Regions from separate parts of the Streptomyces sp. NPDC104106 genome, predicted to be linked through region 2. Evidence: riboswitches for the same ligand, from Rfam matches in the RefSeq annotation. Region 2 holds a riboswitch; the other holds the start of a gene.
What was found. Region 2 has a riboswitch for magnesium ahead of ACZ60X_RS27335 (magnesium transporter MgtE N-terminal domain-containing protein). Riboswitches for the same ligand answer to the same signal wherever they lie in the genome.
Positions count from the first base shown of each region.

Region 1: another riboswitch for magnesium. It lies ahead of ACZ60X_RS11170 (NRAMP family divalent metal transporter); the one in region 2 lies ahead of ACZ60X_RS27335 (magnesium transporter MgtE N-terminal domain-containing protein).

Region 1 covers NZ_JBVJMF010000004.1:87,732-103,504, reverse strand. Annotated here, with positions in the region: gene ACZ60X_RS11185 (hypothetical protein) at 1-62, opposite strand, end outside; gene ACZ60X_RS11180 (MgtC/SapB family protein) at 169-900, opposite strand; gene ACZ60X_RS11175 (VOC family protein) at 998-1,366, opposite strand; gene ACZ60X_RS11170 (NRAMP family divalent metal transporter) at 1,452-3,080, opposite strand; M-box (ykoK) riboswitch at 3,397-3,570, opposite strand; gene ACZ60X_RS11165 (hypothetical protein) at 3,640-3,903, opposite strand; gene ACZ60X_RS11160 (hypothetical protein) at 3,931-4,113, opposite strand; M-box (ykoK) riboswitch at 4,643-4,816, shown strand; gene ACZ60X_RS11155 (VOC family protein) at 5,487-5,858, shown strand; gene ACZ60X_RS11150 (hypothetical protein) at 5,958-6,194, shown strand; gene ACZ60X_RS11145 (hypothetical protein) at 6,262-6,522, shown strand; gene ACZ60X_RS11140 (VOC family protein) at 6,569-6,928, shown strand; gene ACZ60X_RS11135 (MarR family winged helix-turn-helix transcriptional regulator) at 7,243-7,731, opposite strand; gene ACZ60X_RS11130 (hypothetical protein) at 7,777-7,914, opposite strand; gene ACZ60X_RS11125 (hypothetical protein) at 8,042-8,521, opposite strand; gene ACZ60X_RS11120 (hypothetical protein) at 9,030-9,431, opposite strand; gene ACZ60X_RS11115 (RNA polymerase sigma factor) at 9,455-10,048, opposite strand; gene ACZ60X_RS11110 (hypothetical protein) at 10,126-10,416, opposite strand; gene ACZ60X_RS11105 (PP2C family protein-serine/threonine phosphatase) at 10,688-11,944, opposite strand; gene ACZ60X_RS11100 (carbonic anhydrase) at 12,099-12,740, shown strand; partial or broken gene ACZ60X_RS11095 (L-threonylcarbamoyladenylate synthase) at 12,801-13,547, opposite strand; gene ACZ60X_RS11090 (YqjF family protein) at 13,884-14,603, shown strand; gene ACZ60X_RS11085 (hypothetical protein) at 14,600-14,929, shown strand; gene ACZ60X_RS11080 (hypothetical protein) at 14,956-15,642, shown strand; gene ACZ60X_RS11075 (hypothetical protein) at 15,639-15,773, shown strand, end outside.
Region 2 covers NZ_JBVJMF010000012.1:269,376-285,148, reverse strand. Annotated here, with positions in the region: gene ACZ60X_RS27340 (molybdopterin-dependent oxidoreductase) at 1-2,539, shown strand, start outside; M-box (ykoK) riboswitch at 2,977-3,149, shown strand; gene ACZ60X_RS27335 (magnesium transporter MgtE N-terminal domain-containing protein) at 3,479-4,825, shown strand; gene ACZ60X_RS27330 (NRAMP family divalent metal transporter) at 4,822-6,114, shown strand; gene ACZ60X_RS27325 (cytochrome c oxidase assembly protein) at 6,250-7,287, shown strand; gene ACZ60X_RS27320 (class I SAM-dependent methyltransferase) at 7,415-7,819, shown strand; gene ACZ60X_RS27315 (hypothetical protein) at 7,846-7,989, shown strand; gene ACZ60X_RS27310 (hypothetical protein) at 8,282-8,674, shown strand; gene ACZ60X_RS27305 (DUF2269 domain-containing protein) at 8,731-9,291, shown strand; gene ACZ60X_RS27300 (hypothetical protein) at 9,551-10,909, shown strand; gene ACZ60X_RS27295 (hypothetical protein) at 10,997-11,401, shown strand; gene ACZ60X_RS27290 (ATP-binding protein) at 11,572-12,015, opposite strand; gene ACZ60X_RS27285 (helix-turn-helix domain-containing protein) at 12,298-13,164, shown strand; gene ACZ60X_RS27280 (DUF397 domain-containing protein) at 13,161-13,412, shown strand; gene ACZ60X_RS27275 (SAM-dependent methyltransferase) at 13,494-14,309, shown strand; gene ACZ60X_RS27270 (hypothetical protein) at 14,531-15,379, shown strand; gene ACZ60X_RS27265 (glycerophosphodiester phosphodiesterase) at 15,681-15,773, shown strand, end outside.

The sequences.
Region 1 (15,773 bases), on a different contig from region 2:
ACCATCAGCACGATCACGCCCAGCAGGGCGGTGACCTCGCCGGTGTGCGGCTGGGCCCTCATGACACCCTCTCCTTCGGCTTCCATCCTGGCCCGGCACCGGACCGATGTCCTGGGGCCGTACGACCCCTGCCCAGGCCGGGCGGGCGGAGGGCGCTGTCCTGGTGTGTCAGGCCAGCGCCCGGGGGCGTTCCCGCTCGGACTCCTCGTCGTCCACGTGCCAGTGCAGGTCGCTCACACCCGGCTCCAGCGACAACCGGGAGATGACCTGCTCCAGCGCGGCGGCGACATCGCCGTTGATCACGACCGCGGCGCGCAGGCTTGCGGCCTCCTCCTCCCGGCGGGCACGCAGCCCGGTGGGGGCGAGTCCGGAAGCGGTCAGGGTCTGCAGCAGCAGGGCCCGCAGGTGCGTCTCGGCCTCGCGGTCGCACACCAGGTGCACCGTGGCGCGGACGGTGGCGTCGGGGTCCGTACCGGAGGCCGGCGCCCGGTCCAGCAGCCGCCCGGCCGGCCGCAGCACCACGTGGACGGCCAGGACCACCACGGTGCCGAGCACGGCCAGGCTCAGCTTGCCGGATGCGGCCAGCACCCCGACGGCCGCCGAGCACCACAGGGTGGCGGCGGTGTTCAGACCCCGCACCCCGGCCCCGTCGCGCAGGATCACGCCACCGCCGAGAAACCCGATGCCGGACACCACGTAGGAAGCGACCCGGGTGGGACTGCCCATATCGCCCACGGCCTCGCTGTACAGCACGAACAAGGTGGCGCCGGTGGCGACCAGGGCGTTGGTGCGCAGGCCCGCCATCCGGGCGCGCCACTGGCGCTCGACGCCGATCAGCGCGCCGCAGGTCACCCCGGTGCCGAGCCGGGTCAGGAAGTCGACGGTGGTCAGAGCGTGCACGAGGCACCTCCTTCGGGGAGCGGGGCCGCGAGCGGCCGGATCAGGTGCGTGACAGTGAGGCCCCGGGCGGTGGCCGTACGGCGTCCGGGGCCGGACGTCAGGCGAGCGGTTCGAGGAATTCCAGGCGGTTGCCGACCGGGTCGGTACTGTAGAAGCGGCGGTGGCCGGGCAGGTTGTCGTCCCACACGACCGGTGCGCCGTGTGCGGCGAGACGATCGGCGAAGGCGTCGATGCCGGTGACGCGCAGGCCGGGGTGGGCCTTCATCGCGGGGTGGAAGGGGTCTTCGATGCCCAGGTGGATCTGGACGCTGCCGTCGGGCGTGGCGAACCAGCAGCCGCCACGGGCGGCCAGGACCGGGGGCTTGGGGATCTCGGTCATGCCGAGGGCGCCGGTGTAGAACCCGCGCAGCGAGTCCTCGCTGGCGGGCGGTGCGGCGAGCTGGACGTGGTCGAGAGCGGTGAGCATGCGGACCGGCCTTTCCGTACGGGCTGTGGGTGGATGGTTCTCCACGGCGTCCGGGGTGGCTCGGCCACCCCGGCACAGTCCGGGCTCAGTGGCCGAGGGCCACTTCGACGATCTTGATGACGACGAGGATCATGGCGACGAGGAGGTAGGTACGCAAGGCGCCCATGCCCATCTTGCGGGCGGTGGACATGGCCGGCCGGGTCAGCGTGTCCAGTGCGGGCATGCGCCAGGTGTCCCGGCCGGTGCGGTCGATCGGGTCCTCCCTGGTGCCGGTGCGGCGACGCGTGAAGGCGTATCCGGCGGCCAGCACCCCGACGACGCCGCAGGCGGCCATGATGTCGAGGATCGCGGTCGCGGAGATGTCCGGGAAGAGGACCGAGGCGGTCAGAATGACCGACAGGGCGACCAGGACACCGACGACGGCGGAGGTGAACGCGTTGGTCTTCGGGCCGTTGACCCAGGGGCCGAGGACCTGCCTGTCGTTGCACAGCAGGAGCAGGAACACGCTGGCGGAGGGCAGCAGGACGCCGGCGAGGGTCTGGACGCCCTCGGTGAGCAGGCCCAGCGGGGAGCCGGGGATGAGCACGATGGCGGCAGCTGTGGCGACCAGGCCGGCGTAGACGGCGTAGAAGCCCTTGGCGCCCTTGACGCCCCGGTGGAGCGAGTGCCGGATGCCGAACACGTCCCCGATGGCGTAGGCGGTGGACAGGGACACGGCGAACGCGCCGATGATCGAGGCGTCCAGCAGCGCGATCGCGAACAGCACGCCGGCGAGCTTGCCGGCCTTGGCCTGAAGGCCGGTGGCGATGCCCCCGGCGTCGGTGAACTGCCCGAAGCCGTGGGTGCCCGCGAACGCGGCGGCGGTGAAGCCCATCATCGCCGCGGCCCCGATGACGACCACGACGATGCCGATCCACAGGTCGGCCTTCTCGTACTTCATGAAGCGCGGGGTGATCCGCTTGTCGATCACGTAGGACTGCTGGAAGAACAGCTGCCAGGGCGCGACCGTGGTGCCGACGATGCCGATGATCAGCAGCATGACGGTGGACAGCTGGCCGGTGCCGCCGGGCATGTTCGGCACGACGAAGTCGCGGGCCATCTGCGAGGCGTGCGGGTGGACCATGAAGTAGACCGGCACCAGCAGCAGCGAGGCCGCGCACAGCGTGATGGCGACCCGCTCGAAGCGGCGGAAGGAACCGGTGAAGGCCGAGGCGATGATGATCGCGGCGGCGAGCACCACGGACGCGGCCTTGGGTAGGCCCAGGTAGCCGGTGGCCAGGGTGATCCCGATGAACTCGGTCACCAGGGTCAGCGCGTTGAGCAGGAACAGGTCGATGACGGAGAACGCGCCCCAGAACTTCCCGAACCGCTCCAGGATGAGCCGGGCGTGGCCGACGCCGGTGACGGCGCCCAGGCGCAGCACCATCTCCTGGTTGACGTACAGCACCGGAACCAGGAGCAGCAGGGTCCACAGCAGGTGGGTGCCGTAGTTCTGGCCGGCCTGGCCGTACGTGGCGAAAGCACCGGCGTCGTTGTCGCCGACCATGACGATCAGGCCGGGCCCGACGATGGCCAGCAGCGTCTTCAGCTTCGCCGACAGGCCGGTGCGCGGTGCGGTGTCGTCGAGCCGGATGGTGCCGAGCGCGCCCTGGATGTCGCCGAGGTGCGCGTCGTCCAGGACGGCGCTCTGGCGGGGCTCGATCGTGGTGGTCATGACGTACCTCCCGAATCCCCCCCAAAAGGGGAAGGTAGGGGGCACGCGAAAGCCATCCCCCCTGCGCGAGCGCGCAGGACGGCGGCCCGTGACGGCACGGGGCCGTACGGGAGCGCGGGACGCGGACGTGAATCCGCGCAGGGAAGGTGGTTACCGCGTGCCGGAAGAATGCGAGGACAAGCGGGAAAGGGGCCGACTGTGGCCCGGACTACTGCAACTGCAATCCATGTCTCTCGCCTCCTTCCGGCCGGGGACGCGCACGGCGCACGTCAGCATCGACTCGGCAAGGAGCGGACCGGCACACACGACAGCGGCCGGTACACCCCAACTCGTCAGAGCTTTGGCACTCCACGGCGTAATCCCCTTGCCGGGGAAGCCACTTGGCCTCACCCCTTAGGCCGGGGAGAGGTGTCCTGACCCTGGGCGTCTCTCGACGTCGTGGGGTCAGTGGCCTGTGTCCGTGAAGACGCCTCACCGAACGAGGTGCCTCTTCAAACCTCCAGAAGCATAGCCCTACAGTTTCAAGATCGCGCAACTGATTGACGGATTCTTGACGTGCTCACGAGCCGAGGGCCGTATCGCCACGGGCGATCCAGCCATCGATCACGGCGAGCTTCACCCCTGCGTCCAGGGCCAGGACCTCGGGCGCGACACCGGCGCTCCACGCAGCGACCACCGCACGCCGCAGCTCCTCCGCACGCGTCGCCAGCCCGGCCTCGGCTGCCTCCGCGGAGGCAGCCATCAGGGCCCCGGCATCCTCGGTCAGCCGGTGTGCAGCCTGGCGCACCGCGAGGCGTTCCTCTTCCCACCGCCGATCGTTCACCGTCCGCCTCCCTGGGCCCGCGTCCGATCAGTCCTGCGTGGCCGACCGGGCCAGCTTGGCGCCGAGCCCCAGCAGGCGCACCGGCGTCCCGACACCGCAGGCATCGGCTACGGCGAGGAGGGCCGGCTCCGCGAACGGAAGCAGCATCCGCAGGCCACGCTCAGCCCCTGCGGGCAGCGTGAAACGGGGCAGTGTGATCGTGATCGTCATGACGCACCTCCGCCTGATCAGCACCCGCGGACGGACCGGAGGCAGACGTGATGGCTGCCTGGCACATCCAGGAGAGGCAGGCCGTCAGACAGGGATGCGGTGCCCGCCGGGCGCCCCGGGTGCCACGGAATGGGAGCTGGGACTACTGCTACAGGAACTCATCCCGTTCACCTCCTCGCGCTCGCGGCGGTCAGATCGGGCAGCGACGCATCGCTCCCTCCGACCAGGGTACGCCCGCCCACGGCGCGACAACATGCCACGGCGGTTCGCGCACCTGCGACGCGGGCCAGGCGGCTCCGCGACATCGACCATCAGACGCAGAGGGCCCTGGCGAACGGCCCGCACGGTGGACGCCGGCGATGAGCGTGCGGCATGCGTGCGGGCCGTGGGCGGCGGCCGTGATCGTGAAGACGCGGGCTCCGGGACGCCGCTGCCGACGATTGGCCGACATCGCTCCACACGGAGTCAAGGCGCCATCAAGGAGTTGCGAGCTTGCGCAAGCATGGGTCTAGACTCTGACGCGTTTGAAGAGGCACCTCGTTCGGTGAGGCGTCTTCACGGACACAGGCCACTGACCCCACGACGTCGAGAGACGCCCAGGGTCAGGACACCTCTCCCCGGCCTAAGGGGTGAGGCCAAGTGGCTTCCCCGGCAAGGGGATTACGCCGTGGAGTGCCAAAGCTCTGACGAGTTGGGGTGTACCGGCCGCTGTCGTGTGTGCCGGTCCGCTCCTTGCCGAGTCGTACGGCGCCACGGCGCCACGGCCGGAGGGAGGCGAGAGTCGGATGGACCACAGTTGCAGTAGTCCGGGCCACAGCCGGCCCCGCATCCGATCGACCTCGCCCGTCCTCGGCACGCGGTAACGCCACTCGGCCACCTGCACTTCGATTGACCTGACACCCGTGCGGCCCTACGCCGCCGCGGGCGGCCGGGCTGTCCAGGTGTGCCCGTGGAGTGTGCCGCGGTGTCCGTTCCCTCCCCCATCGGGGAGTAGGAGGCTCACGCATGACCACGCCTGAATCCCTCATCCCCACGCCGCTCAGCGCCGTCGCGGACGACGCCACCAGCACATCGGTGCTTTCGCGCGTCGGCTCCGGACCGGTCCTCGACGTCGGGGCCGCCTGCCGTGCCGTAGGGGCCCTGGCCGCCGGGAACTGCCTGCACCCGCCGACGCACCACGACCGAGGAGGGGCCGCCCGACCGCGCCGGGAGCGGCAACCGGCGGATGCCGCCGTTGTCCCGCCCCAGCCCGGCGACCACGTCCTCTGCTCGCAACGTCGGCAGCGGGGCCCCGCGCGCCTACCTGCCGGTGGTGACGGTCCGGTTCGCCGGCGTGCCGGAGCAGAGGCAGCTGAGCGGGAGGTGCGTTCGTGATACTCGCCGCTCTCGACCACGTGCAGTTGGCCGCCCCGGCCGGGTCGGAGGAGACGCTGCGCGGTTTCTATCTCACCGGGTTGGGGATGGTGGAGATTCCGCAGCCTGCGGGACCGGCCCGGCTCGGCGGATGCCGGTTCGCCGCCGCCGACGGGGGCCGCCTGGAGATACACATCGGCATCGAGGACGGGTTCCGCCCACCGCGCAGGGCTCATCCGGCGGTGCGGGTGAGCGGTCTCGACCAGCTCGCTGCCCGCCTCGAAGCCTACGGCGCACCGGTTGTGTGGACCACGAGCCTGCCGACCCACCGCCGCTTCTACACCCAGGACCCGGTCGGCAACCGCCTGGAGTTCCTCGAACCGCTGCCGTGACGGCCACGGCAGCCTCGGATCCCCCACCAGGTGGATCCGTTTTCAGCCTCGGAATCCGCGCGCTCCAGCGCGCCCTTCCCGGGAAACAGGAGGCTTCTCATGAGCCGCTCCGCACTCATGGTGCTGCGTCTGATCCTGGCCGACGGCACCGAACGCCGCTACCTGGTCGAGGATCCGACCTCCGAGGCACTCGCCTCCGGGGCGGTGTACGACCCGTGGGTCCACCTTGCCCATCTGCTGGCCCAGCAGGGCCGCGACGTCGACTGGCTCGTCCGCTTCACGGGCCTGCCGCCCGCGGCCGCCCGCCGTATCACCGAAGCCGCCCGCTCCTCCTGACCCGCCCTACCAGCAGACCCGTTGCCGTACCCCCGTACGCACGCGCCCGTCCCCGGAGGTGACTTCCATGTCCGCGCTCATCCACCGCAGCACCCCGCGCACCACGTCCGTCCCGACCACCGACGCCCTGCTGGCCTTCTTCACCCGCGCCATCCGGCGCCTGGCCGACAGCCCGCTCGACCACACCGTGCTGCACGTGGCCACCCGCTCCCCCACGCCGCCGCGCACGTCCGCCCTCGCTCCGGGACGGCTCCGCGCTCACTGGCACACCGTCACCGGCCCGGACGGCCGGCGCCGCCCCGAGGCCCGCTGGCACATCGGTGCGTGACCACCCGCCCGTCGCTGTTTCCACGCCGTTTGGAGGGCCCCTTGCCATGCTGGCGACCCTGGACCACGTCCGACTGACCGCCCCTGCCGGATGCGAACCGCTGCTGCGCACCTTCTACGCCGACCTGCTCGGCATACAAGAGGTGACCGGCCCACCGGTGCTCGCCGTGCGAAACGCCTGCTGGTTCACCGGCGAACACGGCGGCGCGCAACTCCACCTCGGCGCCGAGACGCCGTTTCTGCCCGGGATCCGCACCCATCCCGGTCTGCGCGTCCACGACATCGACGCCCTCGCCGACCGGCTCGCCGCCCATCGCGCACCCGTCGTCTGGGACGATCGGCTCCCCGGCCGGCGCCGCTTCTTCACTCTCGACCCGGTCGGCAACAGGCTGGAATTCCTTCAGTGAAGGTGGATCAGTCGACGCACGGCACACCGCCCGCTTTCACAGCCGGGCCGGAGCCGTCCGCTGTTGCCGTGTTCGACGCCGGAAGCGGGCGGCGTCGGGGGGGGGGGAGAGCCGCCTGGCCGGGATGCGGGCCGCGTCGCCGGGAGTGACGACGACGCGGCCCGCGGGCAGGCCGCGGGCCGGTGTTGCCCGTCGTACCGGCCCTGTAGCCGAGTTCGGCCAGGCAGGACGGTTCCACTGGGCTGAGTCCCCGGCCGCCGTCGCCGTTGACGACATCGCCGTGGGCACCGTCGGTGTGGGTCAGGCCGGCCCGGTCAACGACCGGCGCCCTCGACGTTGGCCACCATCTTTCGGAGCACCTTGAGAGCGGCCACGTACTCCTCATCGCTGATGCCCTTGTGCACCACGGTCCGAAGGTCGGTCACCAGCTCACGCAGCCGCGCTCTGGCAGCCTCCCCCAGGTCCGTGAGGTGCAGACGCTGATCGGCGCCGGTCCGGAGCCAGCCCCGATGGAGCAACTGGTCGACGGCCCGGGCCATCTCATGCTCCCCGTCGGCAAGGGGTGTCAGCTGCGTGACGGCCTCCTCGCGGGTCGGTGCTGTCGTTGCACCGTTCACACGGTTCAGCACCCAGTACTGCGGCTGCGTGACGTCGATCTTGGCCATCGCGTCACGCAGATGCCGGGTCACGGCCGTGTGCGCCAAGCCGCTCCAATAGCCGACCGGCTGAGTGGCCAGCGCGTCGTCGGTTGCCGCCGGGTCTGCCGGCGCCTGGTCCGTAGTGATGCCAGTCAGCTGTTCCATGAGCGCGACGCTACAACCCGCCGTGAGCGCCCTTGGGACGCCGCATCAGTCGAGCTGAACAAGGAGGTCGAGGCGGGATGCCCGCAGACGACGCAGCCGGATCGCCGGAGCCGGTTCAAGCGGGCCGACGCAGCACCGCGCCACGTCCGCCTTCAGGAAACCGACCGGCGGGTCGTCACTCACCCGCCCCACCCTGACGGCTGCTATTCACGCCTCGTCAAAAGCCCTGCCAGCTACGGCAGTTCTCCATTCCGTTCCTGCTGGGGCCCTCGGAAGCCCAGCCGCGGGACGGAGCGAGTCCTGGTCACTGCTATCGCCGGATCTTGCGGTTGATGACGCGCTGGACCTCGGTGATCGCGACACGGATGTCCCCGCTCCTGGCGCCCTGTTCACGGGCGAGCTTCAGGGCTTGGTCGACGTACTTCTTGTTGGTGAGCACCTTGGCGAGCCCCTTGGAGCACTCCTCGGTGACGGCGGTCGCCTGGTACGCCTCGATCGTGGCGACGACGGTACCGAAGGAGATCTTCGGGAAGCGCCGCTCGTCCTGCTTGACGAGGCTGAGCAGTTCCTTGAGCTCGTTGAGGTCGTTCGTCGTCACGGTCTTGTCTGCCAGCTTGTCGAGCTCGACGACCACCTTGTCGAGGACCACCGACGCCTTCTCCAACGGTTTGGCCCTCTTGTCGAGCCAGCGGTAGACGAAGCCGACGATGACGGCGATCGCCGCGATCAATGCCGCCCAGGTGAAGGTGCTGTCGAGGCCACCGCCGGCAGCGGCGGCCGACCGGATCACGCTGCCAGGGGAGGCATAACCGGCGTTCTGCTGCGGAAAACTAGGAAGAGAGGGCATCATTAGGGTGTCCTAACTGAGAACTAGGGAGGATGCCCGGCGGGCGGGTCCTGGCAGATCACCCGGCGAGCGTCAGAAGGTTCTCCGTGCATCGAAGACACGATGCGCGTCATACAGCTGCGGTCTCTGGCTCCACCAAGCCCGAGGCCGCAGTTGTGTCTAGGGCAGCTCACTTCCTCGGGGGTCCGAGTATCGAGAGCAGGTACCGGTGCGCGTACGCGCGTATGAGAGGCCTGGTCATCTCCCGACCGCGACGCGGGCAGAAACGTCCCGGATGCACAGAAGATCTGTCATTTGCTGCATACATTGCCGTATGTGTGGAAACTGACGGCATCGGCTCTTCCTTCAGTCGTCTTGCTGAACAGCGTGCAGGGAGCGAGCGGGGACGGGCTGCGGCCGCTCGGCGCTTCCCACGGGCTCGGAATCCTGGAAGCGCTGGGCGGTCTGCCCGTCAGTCGAACGGGTGCCGGGGGACCAGCCGGGCCAGCACGCGGTGTCGGCGCCGCCAGTCGGGGTTGTCATGGACCACCGAGATCCGCACGTCGTTCACGGCGCCGTACATCGCCGCGGACACCGCGCCGATCGACAGCCCGGCCGCCGTCGACACCCCGCAGAACGCGAGCGTCACGACCGCCGCGATGACCAGCAGCGCCACGCCGGCGATCGGCATCACGGCATCCGGCACCCTGGCGAGCCGCAGCCGGGTCTGCACCCGGGCCGTCCGTCGGCCCTCGCGGCACGCCTTCTCGACAGACGCCGCGTAGGCCTCGATGTACATGTCGCGGGTGGCAGACGTAGGGGGCTCCGTCACTGCTTCCTCCTTGATGCCGTCGGTGTGGCAGGTACCAGGCATGGCTTTTCCTTCGTTCTCTCAGTTCACTTACGGGGCATGGACTCGGGCACCTTGCCGGTGAGGAACCACCGCACGGCCTTGTCGTCGACGCCGTCCTCGCGCATCCGCTTCCAGGCGTTGCTCAGGTGCGTCTTGAGGTTGCCGCGGGTGATTCCCATGACCCTGGCGGCCTCTTCACGGCCCCTGTGGATGACGCACCCCAGGTGGATCGCGTCCTTCTCGCGCTTCGTGAGCCCCCCGTTCTCGATGTAGTCGAGACTCCGGTGGATCTCCGCCTCCTTCTCGATCGGATCCCACAAGTCCGGGAGGTCGACCGCGAGCTGCTCACGGATCTGGTCCGCGAGCAGGGGGCTGAGCGGCTCCAGGTACAGTTCGGGCACTTCACGGGAAGACAGGATCTTCTTCCGCTCGTTACGTGCCTCCTTCATGGTTTTGGCCGAGAACTTCCTCCAGTTGGAGCTCCACCGCCTCGCGTCGGACGCCGCGTAGTTGCTCACCCGGTCCCTCACCCAGTCCGGGACCCGGAACACCGGCGCGCCCTGGAGGTAGACGTTCCTCATCAGTTCGAACACACGGCTGCCGTCGTCCGACTGGTGATGGTGGTTGCTGAAGCTCACCGGAGCCTCCTGTGGCGTCCCGCACGGGGTGAACGAGGTTTGGCGCAGAACCTACTCGGCGGGTGAACTTCCAGGGTTTAGGCGGAGAGTTCGGTGAGGCCAGAGAAGTCAGTGCGCTGCTGCGGAGCGACGATCTGATCGGGGCCGGCCTCGCGCGCCAGGCACAGCATGGCCGTTCCGGCCACCGGCGGCACCATCCTCGCCCGGTTCGCCCGTATCCTAGCCGCGGCCACGTGCTCGATGCGCTCGAGCCTGGCGCCGCGCTCGGGGTCCGACGGTTCCTTCCGCGTCTTGGTGCGCTGGAAGGTGACGCCACGGGCGGACAACCAGGCGCCGCGGCGCCGCGGTTGGATCCCGATCGCGCGCAATCACGGCTTCGGCATCCGCGAACTGCCGTTCACGGGGCTGTTCCGCAGCACGCTGCACGGGATGGTGCGGCGCTGGGACCCGAGTCCGCACCGTCGGCAGCAGCTGTCCGCCGTCGCGGGTCTGCTGGCTGGACCCTGCCCGATCTCTTCGCGGTGGCCGATGAGCCGTACTCGGAGGAACTCCGCCCGATGCTGCACTGCCCCCCTTGGCCACCGCTCAGCTGATCTCAGGGCTCTGCCAAGCAGTGCCCGGACTTCCCCAAGCCCCTGATCAGTACGGTCGGGTCGTTCGCTCCAGGCGGACGACGACGATGGCGATGTCGTCGTCGGCGCCGCTGGCAAGGCCCAGGCGGGCGAGGAGGGCGTCGGCGAGGTGTTCCGCGCCGAATTCGGTGCAGGTGGCGAGCGTGGAGGTCAGACGGGTCAGGCCGGTGTCGATGTCCTCGCCACGGCGTTCGATCAGGCCGTCGGTGTAGAGGATGAGGGTGTCGCCGGGGGTGTAGCTGGCGGTGGCCTGGGGTCGGGGGACGTGTTCGGGGCGGGCGCCCAGGGGTGGGTCGGTGGCCTGGTCGAACAGCTCGCAGGTGCCGTCCGGGTGCAGCAGGACGGGCGGGGGGTGGCCGGCGCTGCTGTAGATGAGCAGGTGGCTGTGGCAGTCGACGAGGACCTGGACGGCGGTGGCGGCCAGTGCTCCCTCGACCGAGCGGGCGTACAGGCCGAGGACCTCCAGGGCTTGCGCGGGGCCGTGGACGGTGCGGGTGGCTGCGCTCAGCGCACTGCGGAGTCTGCCCATGACGGTGGCGGCCATCAGCCCGTGGCCGACCACGTCGCCGACCGCGACGGTGAAGCGGTCCGCGGGCAGGTCGACCGCGTCGTACCAGTCGCCGCACACATTCAGTGCTCCGACCGCGGGCAGGTAGCGCACGGCGATGTTCGGGTGCCGGTCCAGGTCCGGGGAGTGGAGCATGGTTTCCTGGAGAGCGACGGCGATGCGCCGTTCATGGGCGTGGGCCTGGCGCAGTTCCTCGTTCAGCCGCTGCAGCTGCCGCGCCCGGGCGTACAGCTCGGCCTCCATGGCCGCTTCCCGCCCGGGGCTGACCGACGGCAGCGCCGTGCGGTGGGCGTGGACGACATCGGTCATGTCCTCGGACCGGTGGATGATCCAGGCGACCTTTCCGTCCGGGCCGAGGACAGGCACGTTGATCGCGGTCCACCACCGCTCCTTGAATACCTCGCGGTTGCCGGGGACCGGAATGTCGTACTTCTGCAACTCCATGTGATCGGTCTGGCCGGAGGCCAGGACACGGTGCAGCGAGGCCTGCAGCGTTGCCACCCCGTCGGCCGCCGAGTCGGCGGGGTTGTCCGGGAAGGCATCGAAGAGGTAGTGCCCGAGCAGCTCGGCCCGGCTGCGTCCGGTCACCTCGCAGAAGGCCCAGTTGGCGTCGGCGATCACCAGGTCCGTGCCGAGCACCAGGCACGGACTCGGAAGGGCGGCGAACACCCCGGTATAGTCGATCTTCGGTGTCACACGCTTTTCCTGCCGGTCGCTCCCTCTTCAATCTACGGAAGGTCCCGCTCCCGCGCCCGCCGACCTCGCTGGCGGGCAGTGTTGCCCCGTGCCCCGCGGCGGCCTAGGCGTGGCCGGCGCGACGACACCTGGTGCCGGGCCCTAGGCTGCGGACATGGCCGAGTCCAAGACCCCGACGCCCCGCGACGCCTTCGAGCTGCTGCTGGCCGGTAACCAGCGCTTCGTCGCGGGCACCCCCGAGCACCCGAATCAGGACGCCACCCGCCGCGCCGAGATCGCACCGTCCCAGCAGCCCTTCGCCGTGCTGTTCGGCTGTTCCGACTCCCGTCTGGCCGCCGAGATCATCTTCGACCGCGGCCTGGGCGACATGTTCGTGGTGCGCACCGCGGGCCACGTCATGGGCCCGGAGGTGCTGGGCAGCATCGAGTACGGCGTCGACGTGCTGGGCTGCCCGCTGGTCGTGGTCCTCGGCCACGACTGGTGCGGCGCGGTCGGCGCGGCGTGCGCCGCCCTGGAGGACGGCATGACACCGGCCGGATACGTCCGGGACGTCGTCGAACGGGTGACCCCCAGCGTGCTGGCGGCACGGGCCGCCGGACACGTCGAGCCGGAGGATATCCTCGCCGAGCACATAAGGCACACGGTCGACCTGCTGCTGGACCGCTCCCGGGTGCTCGCCGAGAAGGTCGCCGCCGGCCGGGCCGCCGTGGTGGGCCTGTGCTACCGCCTGGGCGACGGCAGTGCTCAGCTCGTCGCGGCCCGCGGCCTCGACGTGGTCGTGCCCGCCGCGTCCTGAGAGCCACGACCATGGCCGCTCGGGCACGCCGCCGATCCGGTGCCGGTCACTCGGCAGGCCGGGCCCCGCGGCGCGGCGGAGCCGGTTGGCGATGGCGAGCCCCAGCCCCTCCTCCGCCGGCAGGGACGTGACGATGAGGTCGCACCCCTGCTGGTCGAGTTCGCGCAGGAACCCGTACAGGCCGCGCGCGCAAGCGGCCATCGGAGCGGGGACCGTGACCACAGCGTGCGCCGTCGACGAGGAAGAACCGCGCCGGCGGCCCGTAGTGCGACGGATGCCGGCCCGGCGCCCGGACACGGCTGGTGGAGTGGACCGCGAGCGGGCAGCCCAGCACCGCTGCGAGGTCCTCGCACGTCACCCCGCCGGGCGGGAGGAGACTGGGGATGGATGTCGCCCGCGGCGTCGACGATGGTCGACTCGACGCCGACCTCGCAGGGGCCGCCGTCCAGGCCGCCCGGCACGAAGTCGACGGCATCACCAAGCTCGACACACACGTGGTACGCCGTGGTCGGGCTGACCCTGGCCGAAGCGGTTGGCGGACGGGGCCGTGACACCGCCGCCGAAGGCCGACAGCAGCGCGAGGGCGACGGGGCGGCCCGGCACGCGCACGGCCACCGTCTGAAGGCCACCGTTCGTTTCGAGGGGCACACGGGGACCGCGCCTCACGAGGAGCGTGAGTGGTCCCGGCCAGAAGTCTTCCGCCAGCAGGCGCACCGTCGCGGGCACGCCCTGGACCCGGTCGTCCAGATGCCGCGCGCCGCCGATGTGGGCGATCGGCGGGTGGGAGGGCGGACATCCCTTGACCTGGACCGACGACGCTCGTGATCGGCCTCAGCGCCGACCTGGGACCCCGGCACCAGCCGTCGCACCACCCGGCCCGGCCGCAACTCGCCGGACCGGGCCACACCGACGGCTCGGCCACCACCCCCAGGCGCCGGGCGAGGACCGCCCGGTCGGCACCTCGGCGAGCGGCGCCGCTGGTCCAGAACCCGCCGGTTCGTCATCCACGCGCGTGACGAGCGGAGCGCTGCCTGCGCTGTCAGCCGAACGCCGGCTTGCCTGCCGGGGCGGGGGAGAGAGCCCCGGCCGCCCGCATCGGGTCGTGCCGGGTTTCGAGGCGGACCTCCTGGGGAGTCGGTGCGCGTGGTGTCGTATACGCCGGAGCAGCGCGTGTACCTGCCGACACTGCGGGCCGACTGGCTCACGCAGACGTTCCTGCACTGGGCCTACTCACCCGACCAGGTGCAGCCCCTTTTGCCGGCGGGTTTGACAGTGGACACCTGCGACCGGTGGGCGTGGGTGAGCCTCACGCCGTTCGTGATGGCTGGCGTGCGCCCGCCGGGGGTGCCTGCCGCCCTGCCCTCGTTCGAGGAGACCAACCTGCGCACGTATGTGCGCGAAGGGAGCGGCAGGGACGGGCTGTGGTTCCTCTCCCTCGAGGTGGACTGCCCGGTCATGCTGGCCGCCCGCGCGGTCGGTGCGCCGTACCACCTCGGGCGCATGACCCTGTCACTCGGCGGTGATGTACTGACCTACACCGGGACTCGGGGGCGCGGCGGGCCGTCGTACCGCGTGGTGGTCCGTCCGGGCGAGCCGGTCCGGCCGACCCAGCGGGACATGTGGCTGACGTCGCGGTGGCGGGCCTTCACACGGGGCCGCGGCGTGCTCTGGCAGACGCCCGTCGAACACGAGCCCTGGGCGCTCCGCGCGGCGCGCCTGGAAGACGTCGAGGAGACCCTCACCTCGGCGGCCGGGCTGCCGCCTCCCGCGCAGGAGCCGCTCGTCCACTTCTCGGACGGGGTGCACAAGGTCCGTTTCGGGGTCTCACGCCCGGTGTGGCCGACAGTGAGGAGACGGGGATGAACGCGGTGCTCGTGGCGCGGTCCCAGGGGCTGTTCAACCTGGTCGGCGGCGGCTGGCCGCTGCTGCGCCTGCGCAGCTTCGAGTGGGTCTTCGGACCCAAGTCCGAGGAATGGCTCCAGCGCACGACGGCCGGGCTGCTGGCCACGGCAGGCTGGAGCATGCTGTTCACCCCGGCCACGACCGCGGGAGTGCGCCAGGCCCGCCGCACGGGGCTCGGGACGGCGGTGACCCTGCTGGCCGTCGACCTGGTGTACGTGCCGATGCAGGCCGGATGGCTGCTGGCATGGCGCCGTTGCGGCCGACTCGGGCCGGCCGCGGGCGGATGAACCGGACCGCCACCGAGGCGCCCCTGATGCGCCGATCCCCGAGGACCGGCCGTCTGCGCTTCCGCGGCTGGATCGCCGGCATCGGCACAGCGTCCGGCGTCCGACTGATCCTCGGCCACTGGCCCCGCTCCCCCTTCGGGCCGTTCAGCGATGTGCTGACGGAGGAGGCCGACGGCCACCGCCTGCTGCTGGCCCCCACCCGCCGCACGGCGGACTTCGTCGCCGGCACCTACGCCTTCGACGAGGTCCGCATCGAACCCGTACGCCTCCGCGTCACCGGCGACGACTGGACGGTCACCGCAGGCCCGCTGCTCGACCTCCGCTTCACCGTGGGCCGGCGCGGGTCCGTGGGGCTGCTGCTGCGGGCGGTCCCCGGTGCACTGGCCGACCGGCCCTTCTGGACGGCAGTGACGAACCCACTCGCCCGCATCCTCCTGGGCGTACGCACCCGGGGGACGGCCGGCGGCGGCCGGTACGAGTGGTACGGCGCCCGCGATCTGCATCTGATCACCGCGGCCACCGCGATCCTCCAGGGGCGGGACCTCGGCGCCCTCACCGCCGTGGAACCGCCGGTACGGTTCGGCTTCGGCTCCACCCCCCGCACGCCCTGCCTCGTCCGCGTCACGACGACGGTGAGTACACCGCGCACGCCCCCACCTTCCGCGGGACCATGTCCGCGGGAGCCACGCACACACGACGGAGGCTTGAGATGAACGCCCCACCACGCTCGGAAGCCGCCCGGCGCCGCCCGCCCGCACACGGCGCTGACATGGATTTGCTCGGCATCTATCTGAACGACCACCTCGCGGGCGCCACCGCGGGCGCCCAGCGGGCCGCCCACCTG
Region 2 (15,773 bases):
CTGGAACCCGGTGACCGGCTGGGACCTGCGCGGGGTGAGCTACGAGCGGCTGCGGACCACGCCCGTGCAGTGGCCCGCGGCCCCCGAGGGGCCCGACCGCAATCCGGTCCGCTACGTCGGCGAGCACGGTTCACCCCTGTTCCCGACCGCGAGCGGCCGCGCGGTCTTCCACGCCCGGCCGCACATCCCGGCCGCGGAGATGCCCGACGACGACTACCCGTTCGTGCTCAACACCGGCCGGCTCCCGCACCAGTGGCACACCCTGACCAAGACGGCGAAGGTGGCCAAGCTGAACAAGCTCAACCCCGGCCCCTTCGCGGAGGTGCACCCCGAGGACGCCGACCGGCTCGGCCTCGCCGACGGGGATTCCGTGGAGGTCGCCTCGCGGCGCGGGCGGGCCGTGCTGCCGGCGCTCGTCACCGACCGCGTGCGGCCGGGCTGTTGCTTCGCGCCGTTCCACTGGAACGACCTGTTCGGCGAGTACCTCAGTGTCAACGCGGTGACCAGCGACGCCGTCGACCCGCTGTCGTTCCAGCCCGAGTTCAAGGTGTGCGCCGTGTCGCTGACCAAGGTGGCCACGCCCGTGACGGTGCGGGCCTCCGTGCCGGTGGCCGCGGGCGCCATGGCCCCCGTCCCCGCGCCGCCGCCCGCGCCGTCCGCCGTGTCCGTGAGCGCCGCCCTCGGCCTGGAACCCGCGCCGCCACCGGTCCTGGCCGAACACGAACGCCGGTATCTGACCGGCTTCCTGGCCGGGATCCCGTCCGGCGCCCCGGGCGTACCGGTCCTGCCGCCCGACGCCCCGTTCCGCGCGGAGCACGCCCTGTGGGTCAACGGCTTCCTGGCCGGGATGTACTCCCGTACCTCCGGGACCGAGGCGGTGCCCGCGTCCGGGAACGGCGGCTCCGGGGACACCCGCCGCCAGGTGGTGGTGCTCTGGGCGTCGCAGACCGGGAACGCGGAGGAGTTCGCGGCCGCGGCGGCGCAGCGGCTCACCGCGGACGGCCACCGCGCCGCCCTGATGCCCATGGCGGAGGCGGACCCCGCCGCGCTGCCGTCCGACGCCGATCTGCTGCTGATCACGAGCACCTTCGGCGACGGCGACGCCCCGGACAACGGCACCGGCTTCTGGGACGCCCTCGCCTCGCCCGACGCACCGCGCCTGAACGGCAGGCGGTACGCCGTCCTGGCCTTCGGCGACTCCTCCTACGACGACTTCTGCGGCCACGGCCGCCGGCTCGACCGGCGCATGGCGGAACTGGACGCGATACCGCTGGCCCCGCGCACCGACTGCGAACCGGACTACGAGAGCGCGGCCGGAGCCTGGCTGGACCGGATACGCACCGCGCTGACCGGCACCGAGCAGCCGGCATCCGCGCCGGCCCCCGCCGCCCCGCAGGCCGCCGCCCCCCGGCCGAGCCGCCCGGCACCCGTCACCGCCCGCCTCACCGGCAATCGCCTGCTCAGCCTGCCCGGCGCCGGCAAGGAGGTCCGCCGCTTCACCTTCGACACCCGGGACAACGCCGCCCCGCTCGGCTACGAGGCCGGGGACGCCCTGTCCGTGCAGCCGGTCAACCGGCCGGAGCTGGTGACCGAATGGCTCGCCGTCACCGGCGTCGACGCGGATGCGGCCGTACAGGTCAGGAGCGCCGGGGAGGTGCCGTTCGCCGAGGCCCTGCTCCGGCACCTGGACATCACGCGTGTCACCCCCGAGCTGCTGCGCTTCGTCGCCGACCGCACCCGCGACCCGCGTGAGCTGCGCAAGCTGCTCCGGCCGGACAACAGGGGCGAGCTGGCCCGGTGGACCTGGGGCCGCCAAGCCGTCGACGTGGTGGCCGAGTTCGGCATCCGGGCCGGCGCGCAGGAGTGGGCCGGCGTACTGGGCCGCCTGCAGCCCCGGCTGTACTCCATATCGTCCAGCCCCCTGACCGACCCCCACCTCGTGTCCCTGACGGTCTCCGTCGTCCGGTACGAGAACCTGGGCGGCCGTCCCCGCCAGGGCGTGTGCTCGCCCTTCCTCGCCGACGCGGAGCCCGGCACCCCGGTGCCGGTCCGCGTCCAGCGGGCCCCGCACTTCCGGCCGCCCGCCGACCCCGCCACCCCGGCGGTCATGGTGGGCCCCGGCACCGGCGTCGCGCCGTTCATGGGCTTCCTCCAGGAGCGCCGGGCGCGCGGTCACCACGCCCCGAACTGGCTGTTCTTCGGCGAACAGCACCGGGCGACCGACTTCTACTACGAGGCGGAACTGACCGGGTTCCTCGCCGACGGCACGCTCACCCGGCTGGACACCGCCTTCTCCCGCGACCAGCGCGCCAAGGTCTACGTCCAGGACCGCATGCGCGAACACGGACCGCTGCTGTGGTCCTGGCTCCAGGACGGAGCCCACTTCTACGTCTGCGGCGACGCCTCACGCATGGCCAAGGACGTCGACCGGGCCCTGCGCGAGATCGCCGTCGTGCACGGCGGGCTGGACGAGGCGGAGGCCGCCGCCTACGTCAAGCAGCTCGCCGCCGACAAGCGGTATGTGCGGGACGTCTACTGAGCCGGGCCGCTCCGAGACGGCCGCCCGCCGGCGGTCGCGGTGTGCGCGGGAGACCGCCCTGCTCGGCGACGATCTCCGGGGCGGTGACACCGGGCCGGCCGGCAGGGCGTCCATCAGCAGCCTGATGACGGAGCACGCCCGGTCGCGGTCGGCGGCGTGGGCCCAGGGCATGTCGGAGCCGAGTGGAGCGGCGCCCGGGCGGGGGCCAGGACCATCGGGTCGTTGTCGAGTGGACGCCCCCTCGCTCTACATCCCAACTCCCTTCATTCACTGGGAAGTTGGCGTGAGCTGGCGGCCCACGGCGCCGGTCCGGGTGTCCGCTCCGGGGTGCGCGGACGTCTCAACGGTCGGTCTCCGTTCCGTAGCGCACAGGTCAAGGGCAGGTCATGGGTGCGGAAGGCGGGTTGCGGTACGCGTATCGTTGGTGCCGACGAACAAAGGCACCTCGTTCGGTGAGGCGTCTTCACGGACACAGGCCACTGATCCCACCCGTCGAGAGACGCTCCGGATCAGGACAGGTCTCCCCGGCACAAGGGGTGACCCCAGGTGGCTTCCCCGCGCCGGGGATCACGCCGTGGAGTGCCAAAGCTCTGACGAGAAGGGGTGTGCCGGGCCGGGCCGGCTCTGGCTGCCCTCCGCCACAGGACCGCGACACTCTCAGCGCGGCCGTGACCGGGAGGAGGCGACATGGACAGTAGTCCGGGCCATAGTCGGCCCCTCCCCGTGTTGTCCGCGCCGTCCTTCCGCGGCCCGCAGCAGCCTTTCCTTCCCTGAACCCCGACCGGACCTCCGGTTCACCGGCCTGACCGGCCGCGCGATGGCGTGTGCCCGGTGCGCCCGGTGCCCGTGGCCGGGCAGGAGGCGCGTTGCCACGGGCCGCCCGTAGCCCCGTCATGCCGGGGCAAGGGGGTGTTCACCTTGGCTGCCCACACTCTGTTCATGTCCACCTCAGCCCGTCTGCGAGACCGCCGGGTCAACCTGGAGCGCCGTGCCACCGCGTCCAAGGCGGTCCGCACCTCGCTGGTCTCCCTCGCCGGGCTGATCGGCGGGCCGGCCACCAACCAGTCCGGCGACGAGGTCGGCCGCATCGTCGACGTCGTCGCCCGGCTCTACGGCACCGACTCCTACCCGCCGGTCACCGGACTCATCCTGCGCATCGGGCGCCGCCGCACCTTCCTGCCCGCCCACGCCGTCGGCAAGGTGCACGCCGGGCACGTACGGCTGCGTACCGCCCGCGTGGACCTGCGCGACTTCGTCCGCCGCCCCGGCGAGGTGCTGCTGGCCAAGGACGTGCTCGACCACCAGCTGGTCGACGTCGACGGCGTCCAGGTCACCCGGGCCGCCGACCTGTACCTGGCACCCCTGGTCGACCAGATCGTCCTCGTCGGCGTGGACGTCTCGCTGCCCACCCTGCTGCGCCGGCTCGGCCCGCGCCGCTGGCAGGCCCGGCCCACCCCGGAGCGCGTGCTGGACTGGCAGGCCGTCGCCCCCTTCGCCGAGCAGGCCACCGAGGGCCCGGCCGAGGTGCGCCTGCGCGCCTCCCGGGCCGCGCTGCACCGGCTGCGCCCGGCCGACCTCGCCGACATCCTCGAAGACCTCGGCCGCGCCGAGCGCCAGCAGCTGCTCGGCTGGCTGGAGCCGGAGCAGGCCGCCGACGCGCTGGAGGAGATGGAACCGGCCGAGCTGCAGAACCTGCTGCGCGAGGCCCAGCCGGAGCACGCCGCCCGCCTGGTGGACGAGATGGAGCCCGACGAGGCCACCGACGCCCTGCGCGACCTCACCCGCGACGAGCGCGAGGCCCTGCTGACCCGGATGCCCAAGGACGAGGCGGCGGAACTGCGCCGCCTGCTGACCCACCGGGAGGGCACCGCGGGCGGTGCCATGACCACCCTGCTGATCACCGCCCGGCCGGACGAGACGGTTGCCGAGGTGCGCGGCCGGCTGGCCGAGCAGCACGAGCACCGGACCGAGATCGACGCGGTCGCCGTCGTGGACGGTACGGACCGGCTGCTGTCCGACATACCGTTGTTCGACCTGGCGGTGGCCGAGGACACCACCCCCATCTCCGACCTGGTGACCTGGCGGGCCCAGTTCGGACCCCCGGACACCGTCCACGCCGACACCTCCCTCGCGGACGCCGCCGACCAGCTGGTCGCGGCCCGCGCCTCCTCGCTCCTCGTGGTCGACGACTCCGCCCGCCCGATCGGCCGGATCCTGGCCGACGACCTGCTCGACGCCCTGCTGCCCGAACGCGGCCGACTGCACTTCCGGAGGTTCCTCCAGTGACCCGCGACCTCGACACCGCCACCGCCCCCGCGCAGGCCCCCGCGCCCGCGCGCTGGACCGGCTGGCGGCGCCTCACCATGATCGCGGCGGTCGCCGGGCCCGGACTGGTCGCCGCGAACGCGGGTAACGACGCCGCCGGCATCGCCACCTACGCCTCGGCCGGCTCCCAGTTCACCTACGGCACCCTGTTCTTCATGGTGCTCGTCACCATCGCCCTGGTGATGGTGCAGGAGATGGCCGTCCGGCTCGGCGCCCACACCGGCAAGGGCCTCGGCGCCCTGATCCGCGAACAGTTCAGCCTGCGCCTGACCGCGCTCGCCGTCGGCTGTCTCCTGCTCGCCAACACCGGTCTGGTCGTCTCCGAGTTCGCGGGCATCGGTGCCGCCTTCGACCTGCTGGGTGTCCCCAAGTGGGCGGTGATCCCGCCGGCGGCGGTCCTGCTGTGGGCGCTGGTGCTGTTCGGCTCCTACCACTGGGCCGAGCGCATCTTCCTGATCATGTCGCTGGCCTTCTTCGCCTACCCGGTCGCGATGATCCTCGGCCACCCCGACTGGGGAAAGGTCGGCCACAACCTCGTCATCCCGCACATGGAGCCGAACAAGGCCTTCATCCTGCTCGCGGTCGCCCTGATCGGCACGACGGTCAGCCCGTACATGCAGTTCTACGCCGCCGCGGGCGTCGTGGACCGGGGCGCCAAGCCCGCCGACTACCCGCTCATCCGCGCCGACGCCATCCTCGGCGCCGTCTTCGCCTGCGTCATCAGCCTGACGATCATCGTCGCCACGGCCGCGGCCATCGGCGGCACCGGCCCGCTGGACTCGGCCGCCCAGGCCGCCGAGGCGCTGAAGCCGGTCGCGGGCCAGGGCGCCGAGCTGCTGTTCGCCCTGGGCCTGCTCGGTGCCTCCGCCCTCGCCGGCGCCGTCGTCCCGCTCTCGGCCAGCTACGCCATCGGAGAGGCCGCCGGCGTGGAGCGCTCGGTCTCCCGCAGCTTCCGCGACGCCCCGCTCTTCCTCGGCCTGTTCACCGCCCAGATCGCCCTCGGCGCCGCGGTGGCGATGACCCCGGTCGACGTCATCCAGCTGCTCATCGGCACCCAGGTCCTCCAGGGCCTGATCAGCCCGATCGTCCTGGTCTACCTCCTGGTCCTGACCAACCGCCGCTCGGTTCTCGGCGACGCCGCCAACGGCCCGCGCTACCGCGTGGCCGCCACCGCCGTGGTCGTCGGCGTCGCGGCCATGTCGACGATCCTCCTCGTCCAGACGGTCCTGGGCTGGTTCGGTCTCGGCTGATCCGCGCCGTTCACCCCGGCGCGCCGCACCCCGCTGCCGGACCGCGGGCCGCCGGGGACTACCGTCCCGTGGTGGACCCGAGCCGGACTCTTCCGCGCCGAGCCCCGCGTACCGAGTCGAAGGAGGACGAACCGCATGGATGGCCACGCGCTGACCGCACTGTCGGCCGGTCAGCTTCCGGAGCTGACCACAGGACGTCTGCTGTCCACGTGGCAGCTCGACGTCCCCGCGCTGCTGCTGGTCATCGCCCTGGGCGCGCTCTACGGCTGGGGCCTGGCGCGGCTGCGCGCACGGGGCGAGCCGTGGCCGGCGGTCCGCGTGGCCGCCTTCACGCTGCTCGGCCTGGGCGCGCTGGTGGTGGCCACGATGTCCGCGCTCGCCGTCTACGACCACGTGCTGTTCTGGCCGGCCGCCGTGCAGAACATCCTCCTGGACCTCGTCGCCCCCCTGGGCCTCGCCCTCGGCGACCCGCTGCGGCTCGCCGTCGAGGCCCTGCCGGAGAGCGCCGCCGGGCGGATGCGCCGGGCCATGACGGGCAGGCTGGTGCGGGCGCTGACGTTCCCGTTCGTCAGCACGGCCCTGGTGCTCGTCACGGAGCTGACGGTGTACTTCACGCCGTACTTCGCCACCGCGCTGCGCGTGGGCTGGCTGCACGAGGTGATGTATCTGCACCTGCTCGTGGCGGGCTGCCTCTTCGTCGTACCGATGCTGACCCACGAGCAGACACTGCCGCGCTGGTGCACCCACCCGGTCCGCGCGGCCCTGGTCTTCCTGGACGGCATCGTGGACGCGGTCCCGGGCGTGGTGGTGATGACGCACGGCACGCTGATCGCCGGCGCCTGGTACCTGCACCACGCGCCGACCTGGTCCCGGGACGTCCGGCACGACCAGCAGATCGGCGGTGGCGCGATGCTCAGCATCGCCGAACTGGTCGCCCTGCCCTTCCTGCTGGCCCTGCTCTACCAGTGGGCACGCGCGGAGCGGGCCCAGAACGCCGCGCTGGACCGCCGTCTGGACGCCGAACTCGCCCCGGCCGTCCTGCCGGCACCGGCCTTCGACCACCCCCAGCAGGCCCCGGCTCCCGCCGCGTCCGCCGAGCGGGTACGCCCGTGGTGGGAGACGGAGCAGAACGACGTGGCCGCCAGGATTCGCAGCCAGCACCGGGACACCTGAGACGAAGGCCCGTGCCCCGCGCCCGCCTCCGATCGCTCCACTACCGTGACCCGGCGCGGACACGGACAACTGGCTGGCGGACACCCGGACCTCCTACGACACGGTCGCGGCCGGTTACGCCGACCTGGTGCGCGAGGCGCTGGCCAAGGCGCCCTACCTCCGGACCGCCCTGACGCTGTTCGCCGGCGCGGTGCGCGCCGCCGGCGGCGGACCGGTGGCGGACGTGGGCTGCGGCCCCGGCCACGTGACCGCCCACCTGAGGGAGCTGGGAGTGGACGCCTTCGGCATCGACCTTTCCCCCGCGATGATCGACCTGGCCCGGCAGGACCACCCCGGCCTGCGCTTCGAGGTGGGCTCGATGACCGACCTCGCACTCGCCGACGACCCGGTCACCGGCCTGCTCGCCTTCTGGTCGCTCATCCACGTTCCCGACGACGCCGTGCCCACGGTCTTCGGCCACTTCCGGCGCGTGCTGCGCCCCGGCGCCCCCCCCTGCTGCTCGGCTTCCACGCCGGCGACGGATCGACGCTGAAGACGGAGGGCTACGGCGGTCACCCGATGCGGGTCCACGTCCATCGCCGCCGGCCCGAGCGGGTGGCGGCCCGGCTGCGCGACGCGGGGTTCGGCGTCGACGTCCGGATGGACGTCGACCTCGACAAGAGTTCTCCCCGGGCGTTCCTCTTCGCGCACCGGCGGCGCTGAGCGAGCCACTGGAAGTACCGCGACATGCCGTCGGGCGGCTGCGGGCCCGGCCCGTGCGGCACGGCCCGGACCGGCGGCGTCAGCGGCCGAGAACGCCCAGCACGGCGTCCGCCATGACGCGCTCACCCGTGGCGTTCGGGTGGAGCGACAGCGTGGGCGAGGCCGGCAGCAGCCCCTCGATCCAGGGCGCGGCGGAACAGCTGTCGTGGCCCAGCGTCGGTGAGCGTGTCCCCGTACGTGGCGTTGGGAGACGGCGTCCGAACTGCTCCTCCAACGCGACCGCGAACGCTCCGTGCTGGTCGAGGCGCTGTTCACGGGCGTGCTCACCGTCCGCACCACCCTGTGGGAAGCCGCCGACGCGCTCGGCCTGCCGGCCGAGGGGCCCTTCCTGGTCGTGGCCGCCGGCGTCCCCGTGCCCGGACGGGAGGCGCTGCCCGGCGTCGAGCCCCGGCTGCCGGCCGAGCGGATCCGCTCCGCATGGCGGCTGCTGCCCGACGTCACGCCGGCCCGGACCTGGCTGCCGTGCCTGCGCACGGACGCGATCGGGCACGGGACGAACGCCGGCAGCACGGGGGCGGCCGGCACCGTACTCGCCGCGGAGCAGCCGGGGTTACTTCCGCCGGCGGACGCCCCGCACGGCCGGGACACCCCAACCTGGGACGTGCACCCGCACTCCCTGACCTGATCGAGGTAGGCATGCCCCCCTCCGCCGAAACGTCGCCGCCGCCTCCGCCACCGGCTGTGGTGACACCGGCCCGGCACGGCACGCAGCGACATCCGCGCCGCCTGCTGCCGCCCAGGGCGCGCAAGAGCGTCGTCGTCGTCCACGTGGTCGTCTCCGTCAGCTGGCTGGCCCTGATGCTCTGCCTGCTGACCCTCGGTACCACGGCGCTGGCCACGCACGACGCCGACACCGTGCGGACCGCCTACCGGGCGATGAGCATGCTGGGGGACGCCCTGATCATCCCCCTGAGCCTGCTCACGCTGGTCAGCGGTGTGGTGCTGGCGCTCGGCACGCCGTGGGGCCTGTTCCGGTACCCCTGGGTCGCCACGAAGTTCTGGCTGACCCTGGCGGCCACGGCGGCCTCGATCTTCGCCCTCACCGCCCGGCTGCACGACGCGGTGGCCGCCGTGGCCCGGCACCCGGTGGGTCCCGTCTCCGCCATGAACCTCGGATTCATCCGCTACAACATGGTGATCGTCCCCTCCGTCGCGCTCCTGCTGTACCTCGCCAACGTCGTCCTGTCCGTCTTCAAACCGTGGGGCCGGCGCCCGGCCGCACGAAGCGCGAACAGCCGGTAGCCTCCGCACGTCCGCGCCCCGGCCGGTCCCAGACGGCCGCAACCGGCCGTTGCGCGAGGCTACTTGGCCGGCGGGCCGTCGAGGCGGGACGCGGAACGTGTGCGCCCGAGGATCCGGATGACACGAGCGGTTTCCCTGCCGTCGCAGTGGGGAGCACTCCCACGACATACCGTGAGAGAGATCCGCTGTCGTGAGGTGGCACATGGGCGATGCGGCACGAGGGGCGGGGTTACCGGACCCGCGTTCCGTGCACAACGACGTGTCGCATTCCGAGGCGACCTCGATCATCCAGGCCGGTGTCATCCTCGGCGGGATCCACTTCCACTTCCCGGACGATCTGGCGGACCGCCCGCCGGGGCCGCCCCCGCCCGCCCTGTTCGATGCCGCAGCGCCGCTGCTCAGCCGCGAGCAGGCCGACGAGGCTTATCGAGCCGCGTGCGAGCTCGAGTTCGGCTGGGACGAGCGCACCGACGATGACCGGGACAGAATCGAACTCCTGCACCGCGCGGCCGCCGAGGCGGGCAACGCCGACGCGATGGCGCGTGTGGGCCTCATCGCAGAGGGCCGGCTGCCGAGCCTGATGCGGGGCACAGAGCCCAGGGAGCCGTCCGCCGAGGACATCGGGACGGCCAAAGGCTGGTACACCAGGTCCGCGACGCGCGGAAGCGCCTTCGGCGCCCTGTATCTGGGGCGCCTCTACGAGGAGCGGCTCGGCGATCCGGCGGAGGCCCTGAGGTGGTACGAGAAGGCAGCCCACGGCGGTCATGACGCGGGGCGGGCACGGTACGAGGGGCTGCGCAAGAGATTGCTCCTCGGGCTTGGTCCGCTGGCAGGAGGCCGGGAGTTCGGGGAGAAGCACGCACAGCCGACCGGGCGGGTACAGGCGACCGTAGGGGATGCGATGACGTCACGAGACGCTTACGGACAATGGCTGAACGACGCGTGGCGCGGCAGCGAGGCCAGCGCCATGGCCGCGTGCCTGTGGGCACTGGCGGAGGCGTTCGGCGGCAGTTACGGGGAGTGGGGCACCCTCGATGAGGGTGCGCAGGCGGCCGTCCTCCAGCACTTCAGCACGCTGCACCCCACCCAGGTCACACTTCCGGCGGTCGCCTTCGAGTACCAGGAGAGCGTGGGCGACGGAAATCTGCGGGCACTCGCGACGAAGCTGCGCACCGACCCCCGCTCGGTGGCGCCGGCGGGGAAGTACGCGCCCGTCTGGCTCCGGAAAGTACGGGACAACCGGGTCAGTACCCAGGAATTCACGTACGCGATCGAATTGGATATACAGGACTACGACTCGCTCCAGTGGTGCATCGACCAGGCCATCGAGAGCATGCGGAGCGAGAAGCGGCCCGACGAGAGGCATCTGGAGAACCTGCTCGACCTCAACATGCTCGGTCGCGCCCTGGCGGAAGGGCGCGACCGCGCGGTTCCGGCGGCATCGGGAGGCGGGGAGCGCTGGGAGTTCATGGTCCTCACCACGCCCGAGTGCATGGCCCTGCTGAAGAAACTCTCCGTGGGCTACTCACGCGGGAGCGACGGGCCCGAGGACTTCCAGGAGTTCTGGCGGCGAGTGGACGCCGCCCTGGACGCGGCACCGGCCCACCCGTTCGAGTAGTCGCCTCCTCATCAAGTGTCGCTCACCCTGCGGCCGTTGCCCTACGCTTGCTCCGGAGGCGGGTCCGGGCGAGCGCGAGAGGTGTTCATGGAACCGATAGCGCCGGAACTGCTGATGGCACTCGCGAGCGGCACGGCCGGTGCCGCCGGGCAGCAGATATGGGGGTCCCTGCGCGACCTGGTCCGGCGCGGGACGACGGACGGGGAACCGTACGGCGAGGGCGAACTGAGTGCCCTCGCCACGGCCGTCGGCAGGGCGGACCGTGCCGCACGCGCCGAGCGGTTGGCGCAGGTGCTGGCCGAACGGGCCCGGCAGGACGCCGCGTTCGCCGACGCGCTGCGGGCCTGGCGGCAGGACGCCCATGGCGCGGTGCGGACCGGCTCCGGCAACGTGGACAACGAGGTCTCGGGCGGTCGGCAGCAGACCGTCATCCAGACCCGCGACATCTACGGTGACATCAACATCGGGCAACCGGGACCAGGCGCCGGATGACGGGACACGGGCCGCCTCCGGGTGGCAGGTGGGCGCCGGGGCGGGATCGGGTGCGTCATGCGGGTCCCCTGCGAGAGGCGGACGCCGAGCGGACGCTGCTCGCGCACCGCGCCCGTCACCCTTCCCGCTGGGCACTCCGGTAGGCCAGGCCCTGCCCGGCGTCGGTGACGTCAGGCGGGAGCCGCCAACTCGGCCCAGACGACGTTGCCTTGGGCGCGAGTCGAGCGGGCGCAACCCCAGTGGTCCGCGATCTGCTGGACGAGGAGCAGGCCTCGCCCGCTCTCCTCGTCAGGGCCGGCCCGGCGGTTCGACGGCCGGACCGGGGTGCGGCCGTCGTCGTGGAGTTCGATGCGCAGGCGTTCGCCCTCGCTCAGGGTGAGGCCGCACAGGACGTGGCCGCTGTGTGTGTGGATCACGACGTTCGTGATCAGCTCGGAGACGAGCAGCACGGCGTCGCAGCAGAGGTCGCCGGGAACGTGCCAGGCGCAGAGTCGGTCGCGCACGGTGTCGCGGGCGGCTTTGACGCTGGTGCGCAGGGCGGGCAGGCCGAACCAGTACTCCCGGCGCTGCGCGGTGGCGGCCACGGCCTGGGCTGCGGTCGTGCGGAGGGTCACGGATGTCGCCTTCCAAGGGGGACGGGCGCGGTGGGGGGAGCGGGGGGTCACCCGGAAGTCCGTGGCGGGGAAACCGACGGGCGGCGCCAACTTCGCTCGGGCGAGGCGAGGTTGGTGCCACATCACGACCGCGACGTTGCCGCTCACGGGGTCAACTATGCTCGTGCTCGCGGTCATGCTGCAACCGGCTCCCTGATAATTTCACCGGGACCGTATCGGCCTGGCTTGTTCATCAAGTCGCTGTCACAATCGCTCCGGTGACAGAACATCAGGAGGTTGGGCGTGAGTGAAGCCCGTTCCGGCGTCAGCGCACCCACGGTTCTGCGCATGATCCTCGGCCGCCGGTTGCAGGACATGCGGCAGAACGCGGGCGCCTCGCTGGAGGACGCGGCCAGGGCGCTGCGCGTGAAGCCCCTGACGATCCGCCGGCTGGAGAAGGCCGAGGTCGCGCTGAAGCCTCTCTACGTCGAGAAGCTCCTGGAGACGTACGGCGCGGACCGGCAGGAGATCGACGAGTTCGTCGCCCTGGCCGAACGGGCCAACGAGCCCGGCTGGTGGCACGCCTACCGCGACGTCGTTCCCAGCTGGTTCACCGCGTACGTCAGCCTGGAAACCAGCGCCAAGACCTTGCGCACCTACGAGCCCCACTACGTCACCGGCCTGCTGCAGACCCGCGACTACGCGCGCGGAGTCCTGCGCGGCGGGTTCCCGAACGGCAACGAGGAGGAGCTGGAGCGGCGCGTGGAACTGCGGCTGCGTCGCCAGAGCCTGCTGGACAGGGCGGACGCCCCCACCTTGTGGGTGGTCATGGAGGAAGCCGTCCTGCACCGGGCGGTCGGCGGCCCCCAGGTGATGCGGGAGCAGATCGACCGTCTCCTTGAAGTGTCCGAGCTGGACCACGTCAGCCTCGACGTCGTGCCCTTCTCCGCGGGTGCCCATGTCGGGGCGTGTGCCCCCTTCACCTATTTCCGGTTCGAGGAGCCGGAGCTGCCCGACGTCGTCTACAGCGAACTCCTGTCCGCCTCCGTCTACCTGGACGAGCGGGCGGACGTCGCTGCCCATCTCGAGGCGCACTCCCGCATGTCGCTGCTGACGTCGTCCGAGGACAGCAAGGCGCTCTTGAACCGCATGCGCAAGGAGTACTCATGACCACCAACGACGAGCGCGTCTACAACGGGATGCCGGCCTGCGAGCTGGGGGAGCACGGCTGGGAACGTCCGTGGAGCGGACCCAACGGCGGTCAGTGCGTGGAGACGAAGCAGCTCGCCGACGGCCGCGTGGCCGTACGGCAGTCGACCGACCCGGCCGGACCGGCGTTGATCTACACGCCCGAGGAGATCACCGCTTTCGTCCGCGGGGTCAAACAGGGCTTGGCCGATCATCTGACGGCCGGATGAACCGACGACGAGCGGGAGGGGCCGCAACGGTCCCGTTCCCGGCCCACGGGCAGACGGACGCACACCTTTGAAGGGGAGAGAATGACCACCAGGCAGGCTGGCCGGGACCTCGACACGAGCAGGCCGCACTCAGCCCGGATGTACGACTACTACCTCGGCGGCAAGGACCACTTCGAAGTCGACGAGCAGGCCGCCCTGGCCGTCGCCGACGCCTATCCCGGCATCTTCGTGTGCGCCCGCGAGAACCGCGCGTTCATGCACCGGGCCACCCGTGTCCTGGCGCAGGAGTACGGGATCCGGCAGTGGCTCGACATCGGCACCGGCATCCCGACCGAGCCGAACCTGCACCAGGTGGCCCAGTCCGTGGTGCCCGAGGCCCGGGTCGTGTACGCCGACAACGACCCGCTCGTCCTCAAGTACGCCGAGCGCCTCATGCGCAGCACACCGCAGGGGCGTACGACGTACATCGAGGCCGACGTCAACGATCCCGACTCGCTGCTGGCCGCAGTGGAGGCGTCGGAGGTCCTCGATTTCGACCGGCCGGTCGCCCTGTCCCTGAACGCGCTGATGCACTTCGTCACCGATGCGCAGGACCCGTACGGCATCGTCGGCCGGCTCCTCGACGCCCTCCCGGCGGGCAGCGCCCTCGCCCTGAGCCACTGCACGCCCGACTTCGACCCCGCCACCTGGGAGAAGGTCACCGCCATCTACACCAACGCCGGTACTCCGGTGCAGTTCCGCGCGCAGAAGGACGTCGCCCGCTTCTTCGACGGGCTGGACCTGATCGAGCCGGGAGTCAGCGTCGGCCACCGCTGGCGGCCCGCGGCAACCGGCAGTGACGGCACGCCCACCGACGCCCAGGTCAGCCTGTGGACGGGCGTGGCCATCAAGCGGTAGTCCGCTCGTGCGGGACCGGCGTACGACGGCCACGGACGAGCGCCGTGGTTCCATGGCGGGAGAGGACACCGCCATGGAGCCGCCACCTCGGGCGGCACCGACGCTGAGCACGCGCCGCGTCCGGCACCCCGTCGCCCGGGCCGGTCCCGCCACCACCCGCGACCGGACCGCCTCGGCTGCACCGCGTCGAACGATCACCTGAAGGCTCTGGAGCTGACGGCATGACCCGCCGGACCCCGCTCGCCGCGCGCTCCCACACCCGCTGGGAGGGCACCGCGGCCCGTACCGACGTCGTGCTCTACACGACGGGCGCCAACTCCCGTATCGCCAACCAAACACTCGCGTCCCTCCGCGATTTCGCCGCACGGCAGGGCTGGACCGTCGCGTACGAGGTGTACGACCTGGCACCCCTGCGTGTCCCGGCCCGCCGGCGCACGGGCTGGTGCACCGCTGAACGGCTCCTCGCCACGGGCCGGGCCGCCGGGCTGGTCGTGCCGACCGAGCGCGAGGTGGCGGCCACCCGTGCGGAGCAGACGGCGCTGCGCGAGTGGCTGCTGAGCCTCCCCGCATTCGCCGCCTGCCCCCGCGCGCCCCGGCAGCCGGCCCTGGCGGCCCCGGGCGTGCTCGCAGCCGATCCGGAGCCGGGCCGCGGCGCGCCTGTCGACCGGGAGTGGGCCCGGTCCTATGCCATGACCCCGGCGAGCCTGCGGCGGCTTCGGTGCGAGGCCCGCATGCGCCTGACCCTGCTGAGGTGGCCCGGTGACATCGCCACGGCGATCGAGGTGCTGTCCCGGCTCGCGCACGACTCCGTCAGACTCGCCCAGCCCGCTGACGAGGCGCCGTCGCGGATGACGCTACGGCTGTCCGTGACCGAGGACGAGGAACTGGTGATCGACGTGCAAGACCCGCACTGCGGCGTGCGGTTCGGCAACGCGGCCCTCGCAGGTGAGGAGGGAAGCGGTCTGGTGTACGCACGCCTCCTGGGCGCGGAGGTCAGCTGCTTCTTGTCCGAGGATGCCCGTTTCAGGACGGTCCGGGCGCTCCTGCGGCCTGACGAGGGGACGCTGTGAGCCGACCCCCGCTGCAACGCGTGTACGCGCTGTCGATCCGCGTGGTTGTCCGTCGACGGGCGCGCCGCCGCCTTCGCCGGTCGTCCTCGTCCCAGCCGCGCGCCCGAGGCCGGTGTCGTGTCGCAGGGCGGGGTGAGGGCCTGCGGCGCTTCGGCGACCGTGCCTGGGCCGGGGCGGGCCGAGCCGCGGCCGGACCGGCCCACTAGGCTTGGGCGCTGCGGCGGGCGGTCGCCCGCCGCCCGGCGAGGGGTACGGCCTCGTGCGGCTGCCCCGGATCACCACACCCAAGGACGGCAACCGAGTGTCTTTCTTCACCATCGGCCACCGCGGTGTCATGGCCGCCGAGCCGGAGAACACCCTGCGCTCCTTCCTGCGGGCCGAACGCGAGGGTCTG